3 regions of the Novipirellula caenicola genome follow, and region 2 is predicted to be linked to each of the others. Evidence: riboswitches for the same ligand, from Rfam matches in the RefSeq annotation. Region 2 holds a riboswitch; each other region holds the start of a gene.
The links. Region 2 has a riboswitch for cobalamin ahead of ABEA92_RS09255 (DUF1559 family PulG-like putative transporter). Riboswitches for the same ligand answer to the same signal wherever they lie in the genome.

Region 1 (7,360 bases), on a different contig from region 2:
GCGGGACAGAATGCGGATGGTTCGTACATTCAAGACTTCATCAACAGCGATAGCACGACGCATTCGATTGCGTCGCTCGAATTCGCCCCCGACGGCAGTCTGTTTGTTTCGATCGGTGACGGTGCCAGTTACAACCAAATGGATCCGCGTGCCGTGCGTGTCCAGGACATCGATAGCTTGTCCGGCAAAGTGTTGCGAATCGATCCGGTCACGGGCCAAGGCTTGTCCGACAATCCGTTCTTCAATGGCGACGCCGACGCGAATCGATCCAAAGTCTATCAACTCGGACTACGCAATCCGTTCCGGATCGCCGTGGACGACGCCACCGGCCGATTGTTCATCGGCGATGTGGGCTGGACCACGTGGGAAGAAATCAACACCGGCGACCCAGGCACCAATTTTGGCTGGCCTTACTACGAAGGCGGGCAGGGCTACAACATTGTGACGCCCGGAGGCTACCTTGGACTTCCGGCTGGACAACAGTTCTTGGCCAATGGTGGGGAAGCCACTCCGTCGATCATCGCGCTCAGCCATGCGGGGGATGGCATCAACGCGATTGTGATGGGGGACGTCATTCGCGGCGGCGACCTCGGACTGCTTTACGAAGGCGACATTATCTTCAATGATCTTGGTCAAGGAATCGTGCGACGTGCGTCCGTGGACGCCGATGGAAATGTCACCGATGTGTCCGTCTTTACCACCGGAGCTCAGTACGTGGTCGATATGCGTCAGGGGATCGACGGCGAGATGTACTTTGTCGACCTTTTGGATGGCCAGATCGGCCGCTGGGAAGTGGTCTAGCCGCCAGGTCTTTTTACAGCGGAGCGGCGCGAGCCGCCCGGTCATAATCGAACGACTTGCTTAGAAGCGGCGATTGACGGCAAATTCGGCAATCGCATTGAGCGACGCTTTGGCGGGAGAATCCGCCAACACGTCAAGCGCCGTGATCGCTTTGCGTTGATACTGCAACGCGGTTTCTCGTGTGTATTGGCGAGCATCGCTTTGGTCCAACCAAGGCATGATCGTCTCGGTGCGGCGACGACTTGGCTCGGCCAACAATTGTAGAATCTGGTTTCGTCTCGCTTCGTCGGCGGTTTGCAAAAGTCGAATGACCGGCAAGGTGATTTTGCCCTGCTGAAGATCGGTCCCGAGCGTCTTTCCGACGCGCTCGTCGCTACCCCATAGATCGAGGTAGTCATCGGCAATCTGAAAGGCGATGCCAAGTGAGTCTCCGTACTCAGCAAGCGATGTGGTGACTTCGGGGCTGCCATCAGCGAAATGGGATCCCAATTGGCAGGCGACTCGGCACAGTTCGGCGGTCTTACCCTGAATCATCTCGATGTAGGTCGTCTCGTCGATATCCAATACATCTCGCTTCAACACTTGCCGCATTTCGCCTTCGCACACCAATCGCGCCGCTTCGCCGATCCAGCGACATGCTTCGGTCGAGGGCAAGGTCGCCGCCAAGCGAAAGCTTTGGGCAAACAGGTAGTCGCCCAACAAGATGCTGGTGTGATTGTTCCACTTGGCGTTGACCGTGGGCACATGCCGGCGGGTATCCGCATCGTCCAGGACGTCATCGTGGATCAGCGTGGCGGTGTGCACCATTTCGATCACCGCCCCCAGCACCACGTGGTCCTCGCGGACCGATCCAACGGCCGAGGCGGCCAACAGCAACATCGCGGGTCGCAGCCGTTTTCCGCCTAGTTGAGTACCGTGGCGGAGCACCGGGACGAGCGATTCATAGGGCGACTGCAGCTCTTGGTGGAATCGTTTTTCGACAAGCAGAAGCTCTGCGGCGACCGGGCCATACAACTTGGCAAATTGGTCGGCCAAGGCACCCGAAATCGCGTGGCCGTTGGATTCGCTAGGGCGAGATTCGCGATGATTTTCCGTCGTCAATTGAGCAGCGTGAAAGGTTGAGGTCGAATCCATTTCGGCGAAACCGTAAAGTGAAACAGGATGGACGAGCCGATGCGGCATACCACATTCCGATGGAACCGCAATAAAGCACGCGAAGCAACCGACAATCCCCCCGCTAGCTTGCTAGAAATTTAACGATTTCTAGCCGCGACGTTAATTCCAGCCATAGCTTGGCAACAAATCGCGGTTTTGGCGATAGGGCTTAGCCTCTCACGCCCCGCCGAGCTCTCGTTGACATCGACGCTTTCGAGCCGCATACTTCGGCAAGACTTGGGTGCTGAATCGACCTGTCGTCGCTTCAGAGAATAGGGAAAACGGTGCAAATCCGTTGCGGTCCCGCCGCTGTAACCGGAAATGAACCCCGCACAATGCCACTGTGGTCGAATCGACCTCGGGAAGGCGTGGGGGACAAATAATCCGGGAGCCAGAAGACCTGCCCAAACGTCATTTTTAGTTGTGGTAGTACCCTCGGGGAATTGGGAACTATCGCGTCTCTACCTTGATGATTTCGGGAATTGGTATCGCGACCGCAATGTGGGCGTGATGCGATCTTCGTTTGTCTGCGCCAGAGTCGTGATACGTGATCGATTGATCCTGCCGGGGGGGCTGCGCCGGAGGTTCACGCCTCCGCTCATTCACTCGAGGAACAAGATGAGCAAGCGTTATTGTCGGTCACAAGGTTTCACGTTGGTCGAATTGCTGGTGGTGATCGCAATCATCGGCGTCTTAGTCGGGCTGCTATTGCCCGCGGTCCAGGCCGCCCGCGAGGCGGCGAGACGAATGCAGTGTGGAAACAATCTGAAACAGATCGGATTGGCACTGCACAATTACGAGTCCGCGTATCGGGTTTGGCCAGCGCAATCGTCCTCTCCGAGTCAAGGAAAAGGGTTCATTACCAAACGCGGCAGTTGGTTCACGGCGGTGCTTCCATTCATTGAACAAGATGGCCTGTTCCAATCCTTTGATGGAAATTACCACTGGCACGATCCGCAAAACGCGGACGCGGTCAGCGCCAAAGTGCCCGCCATGAGCTGTCCGTCGGTTCCCGATCGTCGTGGTTTCGAATGGACCGTGCTGGTCGATTACGCCAATGCCACGACGACCTCGTACACATTGTCCGCTCGTGACTTTTACGACGGTGCAACAACCGATTACGCCAACGTCGGTGGCGTTGGGACGCAGCTCAACGCCGTGTTGCCCGCATCGCAGCAACTGCATGATCCTCGGAATTGTGGGATCTTAAAATCGACCGCCGTGCGGCTATCGGATGTTATCGATGGTCTGTCAAACACCCTGCTCGTTGTCGAGTGTGCCGGTCGACCCGAACTTTTCCAAAACGGTCGACTCGTCGGCGATGGGGCGTCTCCGAAAACGTGGAGCGGCAGTTCCAGTGTCACGCGTCCGTTTCCAACCGGCGGCGTGTGGGCCAGTCATAACAAAGGCTTCACCGTGGATGGGGCAACGCCCGAAGGCAACACCGCGATCCGCCCAGGATCGTGTTCGATCAATTGCAGCAACGACAACGAAGTCTACTCGTTTCATGTCGGTGGGGCACAAACCTTGGTCGCCGATGGTTCGGTGCGGTTTTTGACGAGCTCGCTGCCCATCGATCAGCTTGTCGCACTTGTGAGCCGCAATGGACACGAAGTGGTGACGTTGGACTAAGCCGATCCTCGGACAAGCTTTGCCTTGCTTCCACTGGGGCGGTGAGCGTTCATTTGGCTCGACGGGAAGTGTTCGTTCGGCTTGGCGGGAAGCAAGGCACGAAAAAATTGCAGCAATGAAAGTGAGACAACGATGACCGCCAAGACATTGATGATCCAAGGAACGAGCTCGTCGGCGGGCAAGAGTTTGCTGACTGCGGCGATCTGTCGTTGCTTTGCGCGTCGGGGTGTCCGCGTTGCTCCGTTCAAGGCTCAAAACATGTCCAATAACGCTGCCGTTTGCGCGGACGGATCCGAGATTGGGCGTTCTCAAGCTCTGCAAGCGATCGCCGCAGGGGCGCCCCCGACCGCCGATATGAATCCGATCTTGCTGAAACCCGAGGGGGACTCGCATTCGCAAGTGATTGTCAACGGTCGACCGCTCGGATCGCTCGCAGCGGCAGCTTACTTCCGCCGTCGCAGCGAATACTGGGGTGTGGTTACCGATGCATTGGATCGGATGCGAGACGAATATGAATTGGTCGTGATCGAAGGGGCCGGCAGCCCGGCGGAACTCAACCTCGCCGATGTCGAAATGGTCAACATGTCAGTCGCTCGTTATTGCCAATCGCCTGTGCTGCTGGTGGGCGACATCGAACGAGGCGGTGTGTTTGCTCAGCTGCTGGGTACCCTTTGGTTGTTAACGCCCGAAGATCGAGCACTCGTGCGGGGGCTAATTGTCAACAAGTTTCGTGGTGATTTACGGCTGTTTGATCGCGGTGTCGAGATGCTCCAAACGCGAGGCGAGGTTCCTGTTCTAGGCGTCTTGCCCTGGATCGATTCGCTGCGGTTGCCCGAAGAAGACGCGGCCACGCTGTCCGAGAAATCTTTCAACCCTGCACCCACGTGCGACGCCGGCGGGATCAATGTGGTCGTCATTCAGTTCCCTCACATCGCAAATTTTGACGACTTCGATCCACTGGAGAATGAACCGGGCGTGTCGCTCCGTTACGTTCGTTCGTCGGGATCGTTCGGACGCCCCGATCTGATTATTCTGCCAGGCACCAAAAATACGATCGCGGATTTGGATTGGCTGCGATCAACCGGATTGCAGCAGTGCATCATGGCGTCCCATGACCAGGGATCCAGGGTAGTTGGGATCTGCGGCGGCTATCAAATGCTCGGTCGCCGAATCAACAACCCTCATCATCTCGAACATGTTCGCAGCCGTGTCGAGGGTCTCGGGTTGCTCGAGATCGAGACGACGTTTCAGCACGAAAAACAAACCTTTCAAGTCGAAACTCAAATTACCGACGACGCAATCGCGCCCGGTACACAGGGACAACGGGTCCGCGGCTACGAGATTCATGTGGGCCAAACGGTTTCGCAATCGACATGGCTTCAGCGAGCAAATTTGTCGACTGGATCGGTGCCGCCTGCGAACGCATCGGACGGTGCCCGTTCCGCCGATGGTCGCGTGTGGGGCTGTTACCTGCACGGTCTGTTTCACAACGACGCCTTTCGTCATGCATGGCTGAGAACATTCCAAACATTTTCGCAAGACTCGTCCTCGGTCAATGCCGACGACGTTCTGACCACATCGCTGGATCGGCTTGCGGACGCCTTTGAATCGCATATCGACATCCAACAACTCGAACAGATTATCTGGCATCAGGAGACTTCTAAATGAATCCAGCAAACGACGGACACCAAGAACGCGACGTTAACCAAGAACACAAAGCGAAGATGGTTCGCATCAACGAGGCTGCCGATCGGAAGCTTGCCAAAGCAACGATCGAAAAAGGGTTGATCATCGTTCACACCGGAGCCGGCAAAGGAAAATCGACTGCGGCGTTTGGGATGGCGATCCGGGCACTCGGGCAAGGGATGAAGGTCGGGATCGTCCAGTTCATCAAAGGAGCGATCCCGACCGGGGAGGCCGCGTTTTTTGCCAAGCTCGATCTACCCGTCGAAATGCACACGCTCGGGGAAGGGTTCACTTGGAAAACGCAAGACCGCGAGCGGGATATCGCAACCGCTGAAAAAGGCTGGCAAAAAGCAGTCGAATTGATGCGAGATCCATCGTTCGACATGGTGATCCTCGATGAATTGAACATCGCGACCAAATATGACTATGTAGCGATTACGCGAGTCATCGATGAATTGAAGCAGAAACGACAAATGTTGCATGTCGTTTTGACCGGCCGCAACGCAAGTCCCGAATTGATCGAAATCGCCGACCTCGTTTCCGAAATGAAAGTCATCAAACACCCGTACGGGCACGGTGTGAAACCCCAACGCGGAGTCGAGTTTTGAGCGACATGCTTCACCCCCAACGCAAAGGAACGCTGACCTTGGTCCTAGGCGGTGTGCGAAGTGGCAAGAGCCAATTTGCACACTCCTTGGCGCTCGAGCTGGGCCATGACGACGTGCTGTTTGTGGCCACCGCCGAAGTGGGCGACCAAGAAATGTTGCAAAGGATCGAACTGCACCGCCGGTCACGCCCTGCGACGTGGCAGACACTCGAACGGACTCGCGGTATCGGTAAAACGTTAGCCGCGATGCCATCGCTGCCCGCGGTGGTGCTGGTGGATTGTCTGACGCTTTTAACCAGCAATGTGATGCTGAGCGAGGATCCTGTGCACGATCCCCTCCACAAGGATAATCAGGCCCCACGCGAACCTGTCATCGAAGCCACGGACGCGTCGATCGAAAGTCGTTTGGAAACCGAAGTGGATGAATTGATTCAATTCGCCGAACGTCACTGCGTGCATCTGATCGTCGTCTCCGGCGAAGTCGGCATGGGGATCGTGCCGGAGTACTCGCTCGGACGTCAGTTCCGAGACTTGTTAGGACGAGCCAACCAAACGCTTGCGGCCCACGCCACCGCGACCTACTTGATGGTGGCGGGATTACCCGTCGAGGTGTCTGCGATTGCGACCACGGTGCAGCAAGCGTCGAGCCATTTACAGGCGACGAGCACCAAGGAGATTCGATGACTCAGAACGTTATTATCCTCAGCTTGTTGTTGGCCATCCTTGGTTGCCACGACCACTCGCCACAGAGGCCCGCGCCTCCTACGGGTGCCAGCGTCGTGGTCGTTGATCGCTTGGATCGCGAGCTGCGGTTCGAAGCGATACCACGACGGATCGTTTCGCTATCCCCATCGACGACGGAGTTATTGTTTGCCATCGGTGCCGGTCCTCAAGTTGTCGGGGCCACGAAACATTGCAATTACCCCGATGCCGCCACCGAGGTGCCTCGCGTGGGAGCCGGAACGTTGGAAAGCATTAGTCGTGAAACCATTCTCAGCTTGCAGCCGGATCTCGTGCTTTGCAAATGGGATACCCATCAACCGCTAGTCGATCCGCTGACGCGACTCGGCATTCCCGTGATCGCGATCGGTCCCGAAAACCTTCAAGCCCTGTTTCAAGAAGCTCGCTTGCTAGGAAAGGTTCTCGGCCGAGAATCCGAAGCCGACGCGTTAGTGAATTCGATGACGACGCGACTCGATCACGTGACCTCGTTGGTCGAGCAGATACCGCCGCGTGAGCGTCGAAGCGTGTTTTATGAGGTTTGGGACGATCCGCTGATGACGGCGGGGCCGAATTCGTTCATCGGCGAATTGCTGACACTTGGCGGTATGAAAAACATTTTTGCCGACACATCGGTGCGCTACCCCAAAGTCAGCAGCGAAGTGGTGGTGCATCGAAATCCCGAGGTGATTTTGGCGCCCTCGACCCACGCTGACCAAGTCAGTGTTCAGCAATTGCTCTTACGCCAAGGTTGGAGCG
Region 2 (7,360 bases):
TCGACGTCGTCACCACCCATCCGCTTGATCACGGACTTGATCTCGTTGGTGATGTGCGGGATGACCTGAACGGTTTTGCCAAGGAATTGGCCTTTGCGTTCTTTTTCGATCACCGACAGGTAGATTTGCCCTGTCGTGTAGTTGCAGTCGCGAGAAAGTCGGCCTGAGGTGAACCGCTCGTAATGCCCTAGGTCGAGGTCGGTTTCGCTGCCGTCATCCAGGACGTAGACCTCGCCATGTTGGTAGGGACTCATCGTCCCAGGGTCGACGTTGATATAGGGATCCAGCTTTTGCATGCGGACCCGCAACCCTCGCTGCTCGAGCAGCATCCCCATCGAAGCGCTGGTCAAGCCTTTGCCAAGCGAACTAACAACGCCACCGGTTACAAAAATGTGTTTCGTCATGGAACGAAATCATAACGAAATGGGAAAAAGACGGAAGTCGTCGCAGGCCCAGCGAATCGCTTTTAGCCGATCCGCCCGACAAACGCTTGGAAATCGGCTTCGGTGTCGATTCCCGAGGCGGCCGATTGGACGCGGCCGACGACAATTCGCTTGCCCGCTTCGATCGCTCGCAGTTGCTCCAGACGCTCGGACTGCTCCAGCGGGCTGGGCGGTTGTTTGGAGAACCAATCCAGAAAATCGCGGCGATAGGCATACAAACCGACGTGGTGCCAAAACAGAGGCGGTTCCATTGCAAGCGTCTCTGGGGTGATCCCGCTGCGACAATGCGGCACAGCTTCGCGGCTGAAATAAATTGCGGTGCCGGCGAATTGAGAGGCCGCCGGTGTGGTGCCGGCATCCCCTTGGTTGTCCTTCGCAATCTTGCCCACTGTGTTATTGGCCTCGGCGTTGTCCACCTGCCCTGCCCTGCTCTGCCCTGCTTCGCATCCTCCCGCCGCAACGACGATTTTGACGCAGGCCGGGTCGTGCAGCAGTGATTCGCTGCGAATGGGGGTCCCAACGGTGGCAATGTCCGCGTTCGCATCGTGGATCAGCATCGTGCCGACAAGATCCACGGTGTGTGGATCAATTTCGGGTTCGTCGCCTTGGACGTTGATAAAGACGTCGAAATCGGGGAATTGGGCAGCAACTTCGGCAATTCGGTCGGTCCCGCTCGGGCAGTCCACGCGGGTCATGACCACGCGGCCGCCAAACGAATTGACTTCCTCGGCCAGTTTTTCGTCATCGACGGCAACCACGACGGCGTCGGCAATGCTGGCTTTCGACGCCGCTTCCCACGTGTGCTGGAGGATCGACTTGCCCCCCGCTCTGCGAAGCAGCTTTTCGGGGAGTCGCGTTGACGCCAAGCGAGCGGGGATGACGATCATGCAGCGATTATTCATCAGATTTCCGAAGTCCTCGTGTGAAAGAAAAGTCCTACTCTCGCCCACTATCATCCCGTCAAAAGTGGGGCAAGGTAAACCGGGGCGACCTTGCAAGTTGGGCGTTTGACAATGATTTGGCAAGCCGATAGAGTCGTCAGTTAACGGTGAGCGGTGCCGCAAAGTCAACGGATCTTGGGTTTTGCGGAAACAGGGAACTTCGGTGAAATTCCGAGACGGCCCGGCCGCTGTAACGGATGTTGTTCGCGAGGGAATGTCACTTTGGGGTGACGTTTTCGCGAACCGCCAACTTCTCACTCTTTCGTGCCATTGTTCTTGAAATTGTGTTTGTCGCCATTGGGCGTCGGATCATTTAGGAATGAGAAGGCGGAAGAAGATGGCATGCATCCCGAGTCAGAAGACCTACCGCGTCACCGGATGCTTTAGAACGCGCTGCGTGCGATCGAGTTGTCTGCAACCCGGTCGCTCACTTTGCGTTCTGAAAAAAACCTTCTTGGGTGAGGTTAGCGTCGCGATCGAACCGTCTCGCTGTGCAAAGGGCGTTTTGCAGTGAGCCGCTGTTGTTGATTTTCCTTGGCATGAATGCCGTCGATTGGCTCTCCCCCTGCCCTTCGCCTTTGCGAGTTTGGCGGAGGACGCTCGGCGACATCCAATCGGTCTTTCCCCTCTAAATCGTTGGCGGTACGTCGATGAGGTTCCTCGATTGTGAACGAACAAACCCGGTGCGGGACAGGCTCGCGGCCTGTCGTCCGCAGTCGGTTTCGTTTTCACACCTCGGTCGATCCAACGTTCGCAATCGCGACCGCGGTTTCACGCTGGTCGAGTTGCTGGTCGTGATTGCCATCATCGGAGCACTGGTGGGATTGTTATTGCCAGCGGTGCAAGCCGCACGCGAAGCCGCACGTCGGATGCAGTGCCACAATCGTTTGCATCAGATCGGGCTGGGGCTGCAAAACTATCACGCTGCGTTCAGTCAGTTTCCCATTGGGGTGATCCAACCACGTCCGCTGTGGCCAAAAGGCAAAGAGATTGCCTGGTCGGCAATGATGTTGCCGCAAATCGAACAGACCGCCGTTTGGCAGCAGATTGATTTCGGGGTTCCCTACGATGATCCCAAAAACGCCACCGCCGCTGCATCGGTCATCTCGACCTTTATCTGTCCTTCGACCCCTCGCAGCGACAATTTGAAAAAGGGTCGCGGGGTGACCGATTACGGTGGCATCTATGGCGAACGAATTCGCAGCACCAACAATCCGCCCTCGGGAGTGATGATTTATGACCGAGCGATCCGGTTTCGCGACATTTTGGACGGCACCTCCACCACCGTCGTGGTGTCCGAGGACGCTGATTTTCCCGATGGGCAATGGATCAACGGAAAGAACTTGTTTGACCAAGCTTTCCCGATCAACAAGGCGCCAAGTTTTGAAAACGACATGCGAAGTTTTCATCCGCAAGGCGTCAACGCAGCTTTTGCCGATGGATCGGTTCGCTTTCTTAACGAGAGCATGGACCTGACACTGCTGGCAGCCATTTGCACGCGTGCGGGTCACGAAGTGGTCTCGGATTTTTAGTTTTTACACGGTTAGCAACATCCTGTGTCGCTCGAGATTGAGCATTCGCACACAGATACTCTCTACACGATAAACACCTCCTATGCGTCAACGTACAAACCAACTTCGCCGTCGCCGCCGACTGATTACCGAACGACTCGAGGACCGCCGTTTGATGGCCGCCGGACCTTACGCTCCGGCAGCGGGCCAATCCGGCAGCACGGCGATCGCAATGGATGATCCCGCCATCATCGCCTGGGCAACCGATTGGCAGCAGTACGCTCCTGGTTCCGACGTCAGCGAGACGTTCCAGACACCGGACAAAGCGTTGGGCCCGGCGGCGGGAAACAGTTTTGATATCGTCTCGCTCGGCCGAGGCGGCGAGATCACGTTGCAGTTTGAAATTCCGATTCGTGACGGACTTGGGGCCGATTTCGCCGTTTTCGAAAACAGTGTGACCGACACGTTTCTCGAACTCGCGTTTGTCGAAGTCTCCTCCAACGGCACTGACTTTTTCCGTTTCGATACCGATTCGTTGACCAGTTCGTCGGTAGGCGCTTTTGGCAGCGTCGACCCGACGAACATTGATGGCTTTGCCGGAAAGTATCGGCAAGGCTTTGGAACGCCCTTTGACCTGAATGACTTGGCGGGCGTGAGTGCCGATTTAGATGTCAACGCAATCAGCTACGTTCGCATCATTGATATCGTTGGTGATGGATCACAAACCGATTCCAATGGCGATACCGTTTATGATCCCTATCCGACGGTGGGCAGTGCGGGGTTTGATCTGGATGCCATCGGTGTGATCAATCAAGCCGCCTATGACGTTTCGTCGGTTGGGTTCGAAGATGTCGGGCAATCGCTGACGCCTGAGTCGCACTGGAACGGGCCTGTTTCCGGTGGCACGACCAGCGAAGGGCCTTATGGGGACCAAGTCACCAAGGGCGAATTCACGAGCGACGAAGCACAGTTAAACAATGCCTACTCGCTTGACTATGGTTCTTGGTCGGGTTGGGCGTATTCCAATGAAACCAACACGTCGACCCCTGGGTTTGCGAACCAATTCAGCGCCATCACCGGTGGTGGTGCCAACGATTCCGCTACCTACGGTGTCGCCTTTGCCTCCGCGACCGGGGAAGACGTCGCGACGATTACGTTGCCCGAGGATGCCGGGGCACTGCAGTCGATCCAGATCACCAATACGACCTACGCCGCTTTGTCGATGCAAAACGGCGACTCGTTTGCAAAGAAATTCGGCGGCGCCTCGGGGACCGATGCGGATTGGTTCCTGTTGACGATCCAAGGAAAGGACGATTCGGGAACGAGTGTTGGCACCGTCGACTTTTACCTCGCGGATTTTCGCAGTGATGATTCGTCGTTGGATTACATCGTCGACACGTGGACCGACGTCGATCTGAGTTCGCTAGGCAATGCGAGTTCGCTCGAATTTTGGGTGACTTCGTCCGATGTCGGCCCGTTTGGGATGAACACTCCTGCCTACTTTGCCATGGATGAGTTGTCGTTTTTGACACCAGGAATTGCCGTCGATGTGCTCGATCATGCAATCGTTGAAAACGCTGGTGCGACCGCGACGACCGGACGGGTGACGCGGGGCGAGAAGGACTTGTCCGCTGCGATGACCGTTTCACTCTCGAGCGACACGGCCGGATTGATCATTCCGCCATCGGTCACGATTCCTGCAGGCCAGGCTTTTGTTGATTTCAACATCGGCGTCACCGATAACACCATCGGCAATGGGGATATCGTCGCCTCGATCACCGCAACCTCAGGCGGTTTGAGCGCGGTTCGTGCGATCACGATCACCGACGACGAGTTGCCCACCTTGATGGTGTCGGTGGAACCGGAATCGATTGACGAAGGGACCACGGTTTACGGAACGCTCACACGCATCTATTCGGATACGACCGAGGCGTTGACGGTCCAGCTTTCGAGTTCTTCGCCGACGATTGCTGCGGTTGCCTCGACGGTCACGATTCCCGCAGGCGCCGCTTCGGCGTCGTTCGCGATCTCGGCTGTCGATGATGATGTCGATCACGGCACGACCACGGTTCAGTTCACCGCGACGGCGACCGGTTTCTTGTCACTGCCAAGTTCGGTGGCCGTCAACGACAACGACCAACCCGCGATCCAGGTGACCGCTAACACTAACACGCTGAGCGAATCCGACGCTGTCCCCACCGCCCAGTTTGAAGATTTGGGGGTCGGTTTGGCGAACGAGTCGTTCGACAACGGGGCTAGCGGCAATGGCCAATTCATCAGTAACGGCTTGACGTTCAATAACGCTTACAACGCCACTTGGGGTTCATGGTCGGGTTGGGCGATCTCGAACACGACCGATACGGTGACCCCCGGGTACCTGAATCAATACAGTGCGATTGCGGGTGGCGGAGCGTATGGTTCGCGGACGTATGCCGTGTCGTCAGGGTACGCTGCCGATTTGCCTAGCATCACTCGCGATAGTGATAACGGGATTGGGTTCGAGCAGTTGTCGATCACCAATACGACTTATGCCGCGTTGTCGATGGCCAACGGCGATGCGTTTGCCAAGCAGTTTGGCGGCGCCGATGGATCGGATCCGGATTGGTTTTTGTTGACGATCGAAGGGGTCGACGAAGCAGGCGATTCGGTCGGGACGGTCGAGTTCTATTTGGCGGATTATCGTTTCGATGATGACTCGCTCGATTACATCGTCGACGATTGGACGGTGGTCGATGTGTCGTCACTCGAGGGCGCCGTGAAGCTCGAATTCGCTTTGAGTTCTTCGGATGTCGGCGGGTTTGGGATGAACACACCTGCCTACTTTGCCGTCGACAACGTCGTCATCGCCGAACCAAGTGACCCCGCCAACCCGGCTCCGTCGATCACCGTGTCACGACAAAATATGGACTTTTCGCAACCGCTCGACGTACAGCTTTCGGTCAGTGACGCGAGCCAAGTGCGAGTGCCGGTCGAGGTGACCATTCCCGCCGGTCAAGCTTCGGTCGAGGTGCGGTTGGACATCGTGGATGATATCGTCGTTGACGGCGACGCGGTCGTGACGATCACGGCGACCGCAGATTCGCTCTCGAGCGAAACGACCCTCACGATCGCCGATGATGATCAGCAGACAGTGGTGGTCACGCTCGGTTCGCAAGAGCTCGACGAGTCGTTTGGGACGGCCAATGCTGACTTTGAAGATGCCGGACAGCGGTTGATCGACAACTCGTTCTACAAAGGCCAGGACGGTGCGGGAAGTTTCCAATCCGGAAACCTTGTCTTTGCTAACAGCTACAATCCGGCCTGGGGATCATGGTCCGGTTGGGCGCTGTCGAACACCACCGACCAAACGACGGCCGGCTACGGTAACCAGTTCAGTGCGTTTGCGGGCAGTGGTGCCAATGGCTCGTCGACCTACGCGGTGGGCACCGGAGTCACCGGCAGCTCGGCCGCCGTGATTCAAAAGAACAGTGACGGATTGTTCGATTCGTTGATGGTCACCAACACCACCTATGCGGCGTTGTCGATGATCCAAGGGGACGCGTTTGCCAAGAAGTTTGGTGGTGAATCGGGCGACGATCCCGACTACCTGCTGTTGACGATCGAAGGATTGGATGCCAATGACCAATCGATTGGGACCGTGACGTTCTACCTTGCGGATTATCGTTTCGCAGACAATGCACTGGACTACATCGTCCAAGATTGGACCAAGGTTGATTTGACGCAAATCGCAGCAGCCGAGCGACTCGAGCTCTCCGTCACCTCGTCGGACGTTGGCGCGTTTGGCGTGAATACACCTGCTTATTTCGCGGTCGATGACGTTCACGTCCAACCGGCGACCGAGCCGGCGGGATACGGCGTGGTGCATCGTAACGACAATGATTTGTCGAGTCCTTTGGTGGTCACTTTGGAAGCCGATCCCAGCGGGCGTCTGCAATTGCCGACAACGGTAACCATTCCGGCCGGCAGCCCCGTCGCCTCGTTCTCGTTTGATGTGATCGACGATGCGATCGCCAATGGCGACACGACCATTGCGGTCTCGGCGGCGGTCGATGGATACACGTCGGTGCCGGGGCAAATCAGCGTGCTCGATGACGACCAACCGCAAATCGGATTGTGGCTTGATCAATTGACGTTCGCCGAAGACGTGGGCGTCGGTGCGATCACCGGAGTGATTTCGCGAAACGATGCCAACCTGGATTCGGCCATCGAGGTATCGATCGATGTCGGGTCGGCCAGTGGAATCGTGTTGCCTGCGACCGTGACCATTCCTGCGGGCAGCCGCTCGGTTGCCTTTACCGGCGACGTCGTCTCGGACGGGTTCGCAGGCGACGACCAAACCGTAACGATCACCGCCCAGGCTCTTGGTCATGCTGATGCCACTGCGACGATTGAATTGACCGAGGTGGATCAGCCTGCCCTGGCAATCGAGTTTTCCGAAGCGACTGTTAACGAAGATGAGGGTGAG
Region 3 (7,360 bases), on a different contig from region 2:
ACTCGGTTTGGCCAAATACAGGTTCAGTGATTGGCCCTGGTCGATCCATTTTTGGCGTCGCGAGGCGGCTTCGATCAACCATTTCGGTTCAATCTCCATCGCCGTGGCAAACAAACGCTTGATCGATTCGGGGATACGCTGGATGTCAGACAAGGATCCATCGTGGTACTTGAGTGAATCGAGCATGGGGGCATCCCACAAGCCATGTTCACTCAATACATCCACAAGCGGTTCGTTGATCTGAGTGAACTCGCCCGACAAATTGCTCTTGGCGTACAACAATTTGTAAGTCGGTTCGATCGACTGAGTCACCCCGATGATGGTCGAGATCGTCGCGGTGGGCGCGATCGCCAAACAGTTGCTGTTTCGCATCCCGTGCGTGGCGATTGAGTCGCGAACGACTTGCCAATCCATCGTCATCGATCGGTCGACGTCGACCGGCGTGTCGCGTTCTTGTTGCAGTAATTCAATCGTGTCGATCGGCAACAGTCCGCGATCCCATTTCGACCCGCTGTACGATTCGTACCGGCCTCGCTCGGCCGCCAATTGGCTCGATGCCAACAACGCGTAGTAGCTGATCGCTTCCATGCTGCGGTCGGCGAACTCGATCGCTTCGTCGCTGGCTACGGCGATCTGTAGTCGATGCAGTGCGTCTTGGTATCCCATCAACCCAAGGCCCACGGGGCGATGGCGAAGGTTGGCGTTACGCGCTTCGATGGTGGGATAGAAATTGATGTCGATCACGTTATCTAACATCCGCATCGCGGTGGTGATCGTCGCTTTCAATAAATCATGGTCCAATCGACCGTCGACGATATGGGCGGCCAGATTGACGCTGCCCAGATTGCAAACAGCGGTTTCGTCTTCGCTGGTATTTAGCAGGATTTCAGTACAAAGGTTACTGCTATGCACGACGCCGGCGTGGTCTTGCGGGCTGCGGATGTTCGACGGATCTTTGAATGTTACCCAGGGGTGCCCGGTTTCAAACGTGCGAGTGAGCAGTTTTCGCCACAACTCGGTTGCCGAAACTTGGCGATGTTGTTTCATTTTGCCTGCAGCGGCGAGGCGTTCGTAATGCTCGTACCGCTCGCGGAAACGACGGCCGTAGGTGTCGTGCAGATCGCTTGCTTCGTCGGGGCTAAACAGCGTCCACGTTCCATTTTCGCGAACCCGCTGCATGAACAGATCGGGGATCCACGCCGCGGTGTGCATGTCGTGCGTCCGGCGGCGATCATCGCCGGTGTTCTTTCTCAGATCCAAGAACTCTTCGAAATCAAGATGCCAAGGCTCAAGGTAGGCACATACCGCCCCTTTGCGTTTGCCGCCTTGGTTCACCGCCACCGCCGCGTCATTGACGATCTTTAAAAAGGGAATCACCCCCTGGCTTGTCCCATTGGTGCCCTTGATTAGCGAACCGGTGGCACGGACGCTCGTCCAGTCGTTGCCTAGCCCGCCCGCCCATTTGGAAAGCATCGCGTTGTCGCCAATGCTTTTGAAAATGTGAGCCAGGTCGTCTTGCACCGTCGTCAAGTAGCAGCTGCTCAATTGCGGATGCTGAGTGCCCGAGTTGAACAGTGTCGGCGTCGCGCTGGTGAACCGGAACGACGACAGCAGTTGATAGAACTCGATCGCCCGATCGGTTCGCTGGTCTTCATCTTCACGAAGGGCTAGTCCCATCGCGACTCGCATCCAGAAGTATTGCGGGGTTTCGATTCGGCGTCCGTCCACATGCAGCAAGTAGCGGTCGTAAATCGTCTGCACGCCCAAATAGCGAAACAGCTTGTCTCGTTCGGGTAGCAAGGCGTCGGCAAGTCGTTGAAGATCGAAGCTTCGCAGTTGTTCGGACAGTCGACCGCAGCGAATCCCTTCGATCACGTAGTGTTCAAAACGATCGCGATAAGTGTCCGCAAAGTCCTCGTCAATTTGGGTCAAACCCAGCGTTTGGCGATACACGATGGCCAACTGCATTGCCGCAGCAAAGCGGTCATAGTCCATGCTTCGCTCGATACGGCTGCGAGCGGAAAGCACAAGCGCGCGGGCGATGTCCTCGGGAGTCATTCCGTCGAACGATCCGCGAATGACTTCGGCAACGATCTCGCTGGTCTCGATGTTCGGTAGCGTCGACTCGGGAATCGATTCGAGAAATGTTTTCAGCTTGGCTTCTGAAAATGCAACATGCACGCCCGGTTCAATCTGCAGCCGCAATTTCGGGGCAGAACCGCTGTTGTCGATGGACAATTCGTCGAGTCCCGAGTCGACGTGACGCACCGCTCGCAGTCGTGCATGCTCGGTTCGGTACAGGATGTAGCGACGCGCGACTCGAAAATGCTCTCGCTGCATCAAGCCAATTTCGACGACGTCCTGGATCTGTTCGACACTCAGGCAGCCCGACGCCGCATCCCCGGACGCAAACTCATAGACTTGGTCGATGATCGCCAGCACATCTTGCTCGATTTGTGGTGCAAGCGGTTGGCCTTCGGCGAGGTTCAATTCCGCGCGGAACGCTTTTTCGATCGCCGATTCGATGCGACCACGGTCCATGTCGACTTCGCGACCATCGCGTTTGCGAACTTTCAATACGGTGGTGGGGCTTGCCTGTGCCGAAGTCGTGTTTGACATGGTCATCCTAAGTCTGCAGTGCTAGCTCGGTTCGATCTTGGGCCAGCGACGGATTGCAAATGCCGTGGCGGGGTTGGCCCAATGGGTTCGCGCGTACCGTCAGCTCAGGCTGAAAACCATGTTGCATGGACCTTCAGCTAGCCTGGTGATACGGCGATAACAGTGATCGAGCAGAAGCTCACGAACAATGAAAAACGAATCGACGCGATTCACAGAAGATCAAGTTGCCCGTGCAGCCAATCGGCTTTCGGCAGACATTCCCGTCGAATCACATCGCAACGATCACCCCAATCCAAGAGGGCACGAAATCGTCTATTTCGTGGTAGGTCTTCTGACTTACTGCCGACCGAGTTCTCACAGCCTTCTCGCCCCGATTTCCTGTCACACAGGTTTCCCGAGCAATGGCGTTTTGAATGAAAGAGTTTCGGTTTGGATGCGTTTGATTTACGCATCCGAGGGCAGTTCACAGCGGCTGGACCATCCCGGAATTTCACCGGAGTTCCCTGTTCACTCGCGAGTGTAGAAACACCGCAAGTCACCACGAACGCTTAAGAATCTAACAGCTGACACGGTGACGTCAATGCTTTGCTAGCACAATGTCGTTTGTTTTCGTTTGGACTCGTTTTTCGCGAGATTTCTTGAGATTTCGAGACGACGACAGTAAAGATTTCGATCCCAAGGGGCGTGGTTTCCGACTTCCCCATGCGTCATCAATCGAAGCGTAAGTGAGGGAAAATGGATCTTGATTTGGTCCCTCGCTGACGCGTCGGATTGGGAGGCGATTTATGATTTGCAGGGGCAAGCAGCCCCGTCATGCGACGGGGCAATGCGGTTTTACGGTCAACCGATGGTTCGTCGGTAACTATTGGATCTCGACGATCTCGAGATTTGTAAAGCGTCCAATCGACATGTTGGCACCACCTACCATCACCATTGATTTATCATCAAGTGGCAACATGCAGTGAAAGAAGCGTCCGGGATCGTAGCTGCCTACGATCTCCCAATCGTCGCCGTCCTCGGTCAAACGTTGGATCGTGCCGTTGACGGTGCTGACGTACAAGTGACCGGCATGGGATTGAGCCCAGCATCCAAAACCGGTCATCGCTTCACCGATCAGCGAAGCTCCCTTGGACCACTGGTTCGACTTTGGATCAAAGACATCGACTTCGGTGCTCGGTCCGTCCTCTTGATCCATGCCGCCCACGACATAGATCCGTCCGTCATGTGCAGCGACCGACAATGCACGTCGCTCAAACGGTGGCGCTGCGATCGCTTTCCACTGCAATGGCTGCTGGCTCAAGTCGGCGGTCCACGCGGTGTTGTGCCACTTGGTTTCATTCTCGCCCGACATCGCCCATCCGCCAACGACATAGACTTGGTCGCCGATCACCGCAGCAGCGTGCGAAGATCGTGGTTCAGGCAGCGGAGTGTCGTCCTTCCACTGTTTGGCCGCAATGTCATAACGGCTGACCGTTGCTTGCGATTGCAAATCATGCGTTTCGCCTTCGTCATTCATCGCGGTAAAGCCGCCGATTCGCACCACCGAATTGCCGTGGCCGACCATTGCCAAGCCTTGCAACTTGGGTCCCGAGGGCAACGAATCCCAAGACTGTCCACCGGGCAGATCGAGCGACCAAAATGCATTGGACTGTTCAGCGGTGGAATACGAATGTGCATCTCCGATGTGACCGCCGTAAACAAACAGTTTTCCGTTTGCGACCGCGCCACCGAAACTGGTCAACTTCCGCGGCAAATCTGGAAGTGACGAGGCTTTGACGGTGACCGACGATTCATTTGATTTCGTCATTTTTGATTCGTTAGCGCGGGCTGAGTCGGTGCGGTGTGATTCCCCGTTGGATTGCGGCCGAGGAAACGTAGCGGTCAGATAGTTGCTGGTCGCTTGAAAGGACTCTTCTTTGAACGTACCCGAAGCCTGATCGTCCGTGAAGCCAACCATGATCGCGTTCAAGCCTGGTTCCACTTGCTTGCTTGGGAACGTCACCACACCGTCGTCGGTCGTTTTTGCCGATCCTTCCTCATGCCCCTCGTCACAAAACAGCTTGACTTCGGCGTTCGGCAGCGGCTTTTGCTGCCAAAGCACCAAGACGCGGATTCCCTCGTCCACCGCCTTGATTTCGGCACGAAGCTGGTTGCCGCCTGATTTGCCTTCAGCCGGAGGTGTCGTCCAGGTGGCTGGATCTGGGCTGGGGAAATGCTGGACGTAATACACCAATTTCGAGCCATGGTAGATGCCGTACGTTTGCGTGCCATAGATGCATCCGGTTTTCGCGACAGCATCCGCAGCCTGCAGCCCAACCAAGTCGTCGGTCGAAACGGTTTGTAGCGTCAGCGATTTGGGGGCTGAGTTTCCGTCGGTCTGCCACAGTTCGAATGCTTTCATCGATTCAGGCAAATGGTAGGTGCGATCGTCGAGCCCTTCGCCGAAGAACAGGATCGGTTTTCCTTGATCGTTTTGAGCGAGCCAAGGAAAGTGGGCGTGAACTGGGGTAGGCCCGAACACACTAAGCAAGGCAAACAGGCAGGCGATGAAGGAGAGGTGGTGTGATTTCATTTTGGTGTTTTCAAGAAAGGATTTGGCGTCGAGTAAAAGTGGAAGGGAAAAAGACAGGCTGAATGCCTATCCCACGGTTTTACTACAGGTCGATCCGCAGCGGACTTTTCTGCTGTGGCGTGACCTCGATTTGCTTCGTCATGTTGGTAGTCGCATTGCGCGGCAAGCTTTTTGAGCGTTGCACTCCGAATTCGCGAGCCGCTTTGCGAGGGTCTTGTTCAGCAACCTCGATGATCGATTCGATCGCAGGTTCGTCGGGATTCACCCGTACGGTGTATTCTCCGGCGTAGGGGCCCGTCAGTCGAGTGAAAGCGAAACGTCCTGTGTCGATTCGTGTTGCCACGGGAGTTCCTGTTTGAGATGCGGGCGTCAAAATCAAGGTCGCACGCTCAATCGGTTTGCCGTCGGATTGGACGGTCCCGTGTAGTGCGATCCGTTCGGGGGCCGGTTCGCTGCATCCGGTTGCCAGCGATATCGAAATGGACACCGCGATCAACATCGCCTTTGCCATGACGGGACGAACGGTGTCCTCGCGAGAGCGTCGCTGGATCATCGATCGTCCCTCGGAATCACTTCGTGACCATTCTTGCTAGCGAGAGCATTGTAGATTTCATAGTCGATCGAATCGGTCATGAAATGCGTACTGCCGTCGGCATAGACAAAATGGGCGCCGCCGGAATGTTGACTTGCAAATCCACCCATATTTGCCGCGGTGTGGACATTTAGGGGATAAAGCGTTGTGCCCAATGCGATTTTTGGGTAACCGACGACCCAGCGTGCGGTGCCCCATTTCACTGTCCCGACCATGTCGCTCGGCAGCGTGCTGCCGGTCCAGAGGTAGTCGTTGTAATTGTAGACGGTTTCGCCCAGTGCGATGGTCGACGAGGTTCCGTCCAGACAATCGCGGAAACGGTTCGGCGGGTTTTGGTAGCCGTACGATGGCCAATGCAGACCGAACAGTCCGTCACCCTTCTGCATGTAGTCGTCGGTTCCTTCGCACCACAGATAGCTGGTCGGGCCGCCGGTTTCGACGGGACGACCGTTGGATCCGATGCGAGTATCCGGCGCATCGCGATTGAGAATCATCGACGGGCACAAGAACGTGGCGATCTTTTGCGACGAAACGCTTTCGTTGTAGGGATCGCTATAGCTTTTCGAGAAATCCCATTGCTGGTAGTTGTTGGATTCCTCGAGATGCGACAGCACCGAAACAAACGGGCTAATGAAGTTGCTTTGGATACTGCCAGCGGGGAATTGGCCAAATGTGCCGTGATAGTTGTGGGCCGCCAGCACGATTTGACGCATGTGGTTGGTGCACGACATCTTGCGTGCCGCCTCGCGGGCGGCTTGCACGGCGGGCAATAACAATCCGACGAGGATGCCGATGATCGCGATCACGACCAGCAATTCGACCAGCGTAAAGCCAGGCCGAGTGCGACGAGGGGATATTGGGTTTTCGGCAGCGTGTGCGGGAACGGACTGAGGGCGTAACGTTGTCATCAAACAACTCCTTCAAATGAGCCTACGAGAAAGGAAACAAGCTCTCGATGTTCGAACGTGAACACGAGAGATGCATCCGAGCGTGGCTGGCGAAGGTGCTGATGCCCCAGCGATGGCAGGCCGCTGAATTTAGATAGCCGTTTCATGGCGTTCGCCACGGTTTGCTAAATCAGCAGCCGATCGCGGATCGGGGGGGGCTGTCGTCCCAGTTGCTTGCTGCGTCGTCGAATGTGTATCGCTAATGCGAATCAGTCTCAACAAGTATTGTGTTGCAACGGTTTTTTCGCAAGAATGGCTGAGTAAAAAAATCAAAACGCGTAAGCGACCTGAAAATAAAGACTTATGACGAATCCAAACGAAGCGACGCCGCCTGCACCCAAAAAAACGGACGCCACCGACGGCGTTTGGACGAGCCAGATCGCGCCAAAAATCGTCCGATTCAAGGATCTTGCCCGCTGCGGGGATGAGATTTGGATTGAGCATCAAGGGATGCTGTACCGATTGCGAGAGACGCGGCAAGGCAAGCTAATTTTGACCAAATAGAAAGGTCGGTGCCGCCAAACGGGGGTTTTTTAAGGCGGAGCGGCGCGGGGCCCGACCGGTCAAAATCGAACGTTTCACTCGCCGCAACCGGACGGGGTACTGCGCCGCGAGCGCTACCCAAGGTCG

Region 1: linked by a shared signal. The riboswitch ahead of ABEA92_RS11260 (DUF1559 family PulG-like putative transporter) and the one ahead of ABEA92_RS09255 (DUF1559 family PulG-like putative transporter) in region 2 are both predicted to bind cobalamin.
Region 3: linked by a shared signal. The riboswitch ahead of ABEA92_RS14290 (ribonucleoside-diphosphate reductase subunit alpha) and the one ahead of ABEA92_RS09255 (DUF1559 family PulG-like putative transporter) in region 2 are both predicted to bind cobalamin.

What each region holds. Positions count from the first base shown of each region.
Region 1 is NZ_BAABRO010000004.1:441,459-448,818, reverse strand. It holds gene ABEA92_RS11270 (Calx-beta domain-containing protein) at 1-801, shown strand, start outside; gene ABEA92_RS11265 (polyprenyl synthetase family protein) at 862-1,935, opposite strand; cobalamin riboswitch at 2,179-2,378, shown strand; gene ABEA92_RS11260 (DUF1559 family PulG-like putative transporter) at 2,575-3,588, shown strand; gene ABEA92_RS11255 (cobyric acid synthase) at 3,721-5,256, shown strand; gene cobO (cob(I)yrinic acid a,c-diamide adenosyltransferase) at 5,253-5,882, shown strand; gene cobU (bifunctional adenosylcobinamide kinase/adenosylcobinamide-phosphate guanylyltransferase) at 5,888-6,565, shown strand; gene ABEA92_RS11240 (ABC transporter substrate-binding protein) at 6,562-7,360, shown strand, end outside.
Region 2 is NZ_BAABRO010000003.1:512,552-519,911, forward strand. It holds gene pyrG (CTP synthase) at 1-404, opposite strand, end outside; gene ABEA92_RS09250 (3-deoxy-manno-octulosonate cytidylyltransferase) at 467-1,345, opposite strand; cobalamin riboswitch at 1,481-1,769, shown strand; gene ABEA92_RS09255 (DUF1559 family PulG-like putative transporter) at 2,068-2,916, shown strand; gene ABEA92_RS09260 (DUF4465 domain-containing protein) at 2,999-7,360, shown strand, end outside.
Region 3 is NZ_BAABRO010000006.1:115,556-122,915, forward strand. It holds gene ABEA92_RS14290 (ribonucleoside-diphosphate reductase subunit alpha) at 1-2,619, opposite strand, end outside; cobalamin riboswitch at 2,924-3,177, opposite strand; gene ABEA92_RS14295 (Kelch repeat-containing protein) at 3,482-5,191, opposite strand; gene ABEA92_RS14300 (hypothetical protein) at 5,274-5,744, opposite strand; gene ABEA92_RS14305 (DUF1559 family PulG-like putative transporter) at 5,741-6,691, opposite strand; gene hemP (hemin uptake protein HemP) at 7,034-7,234, shown strand.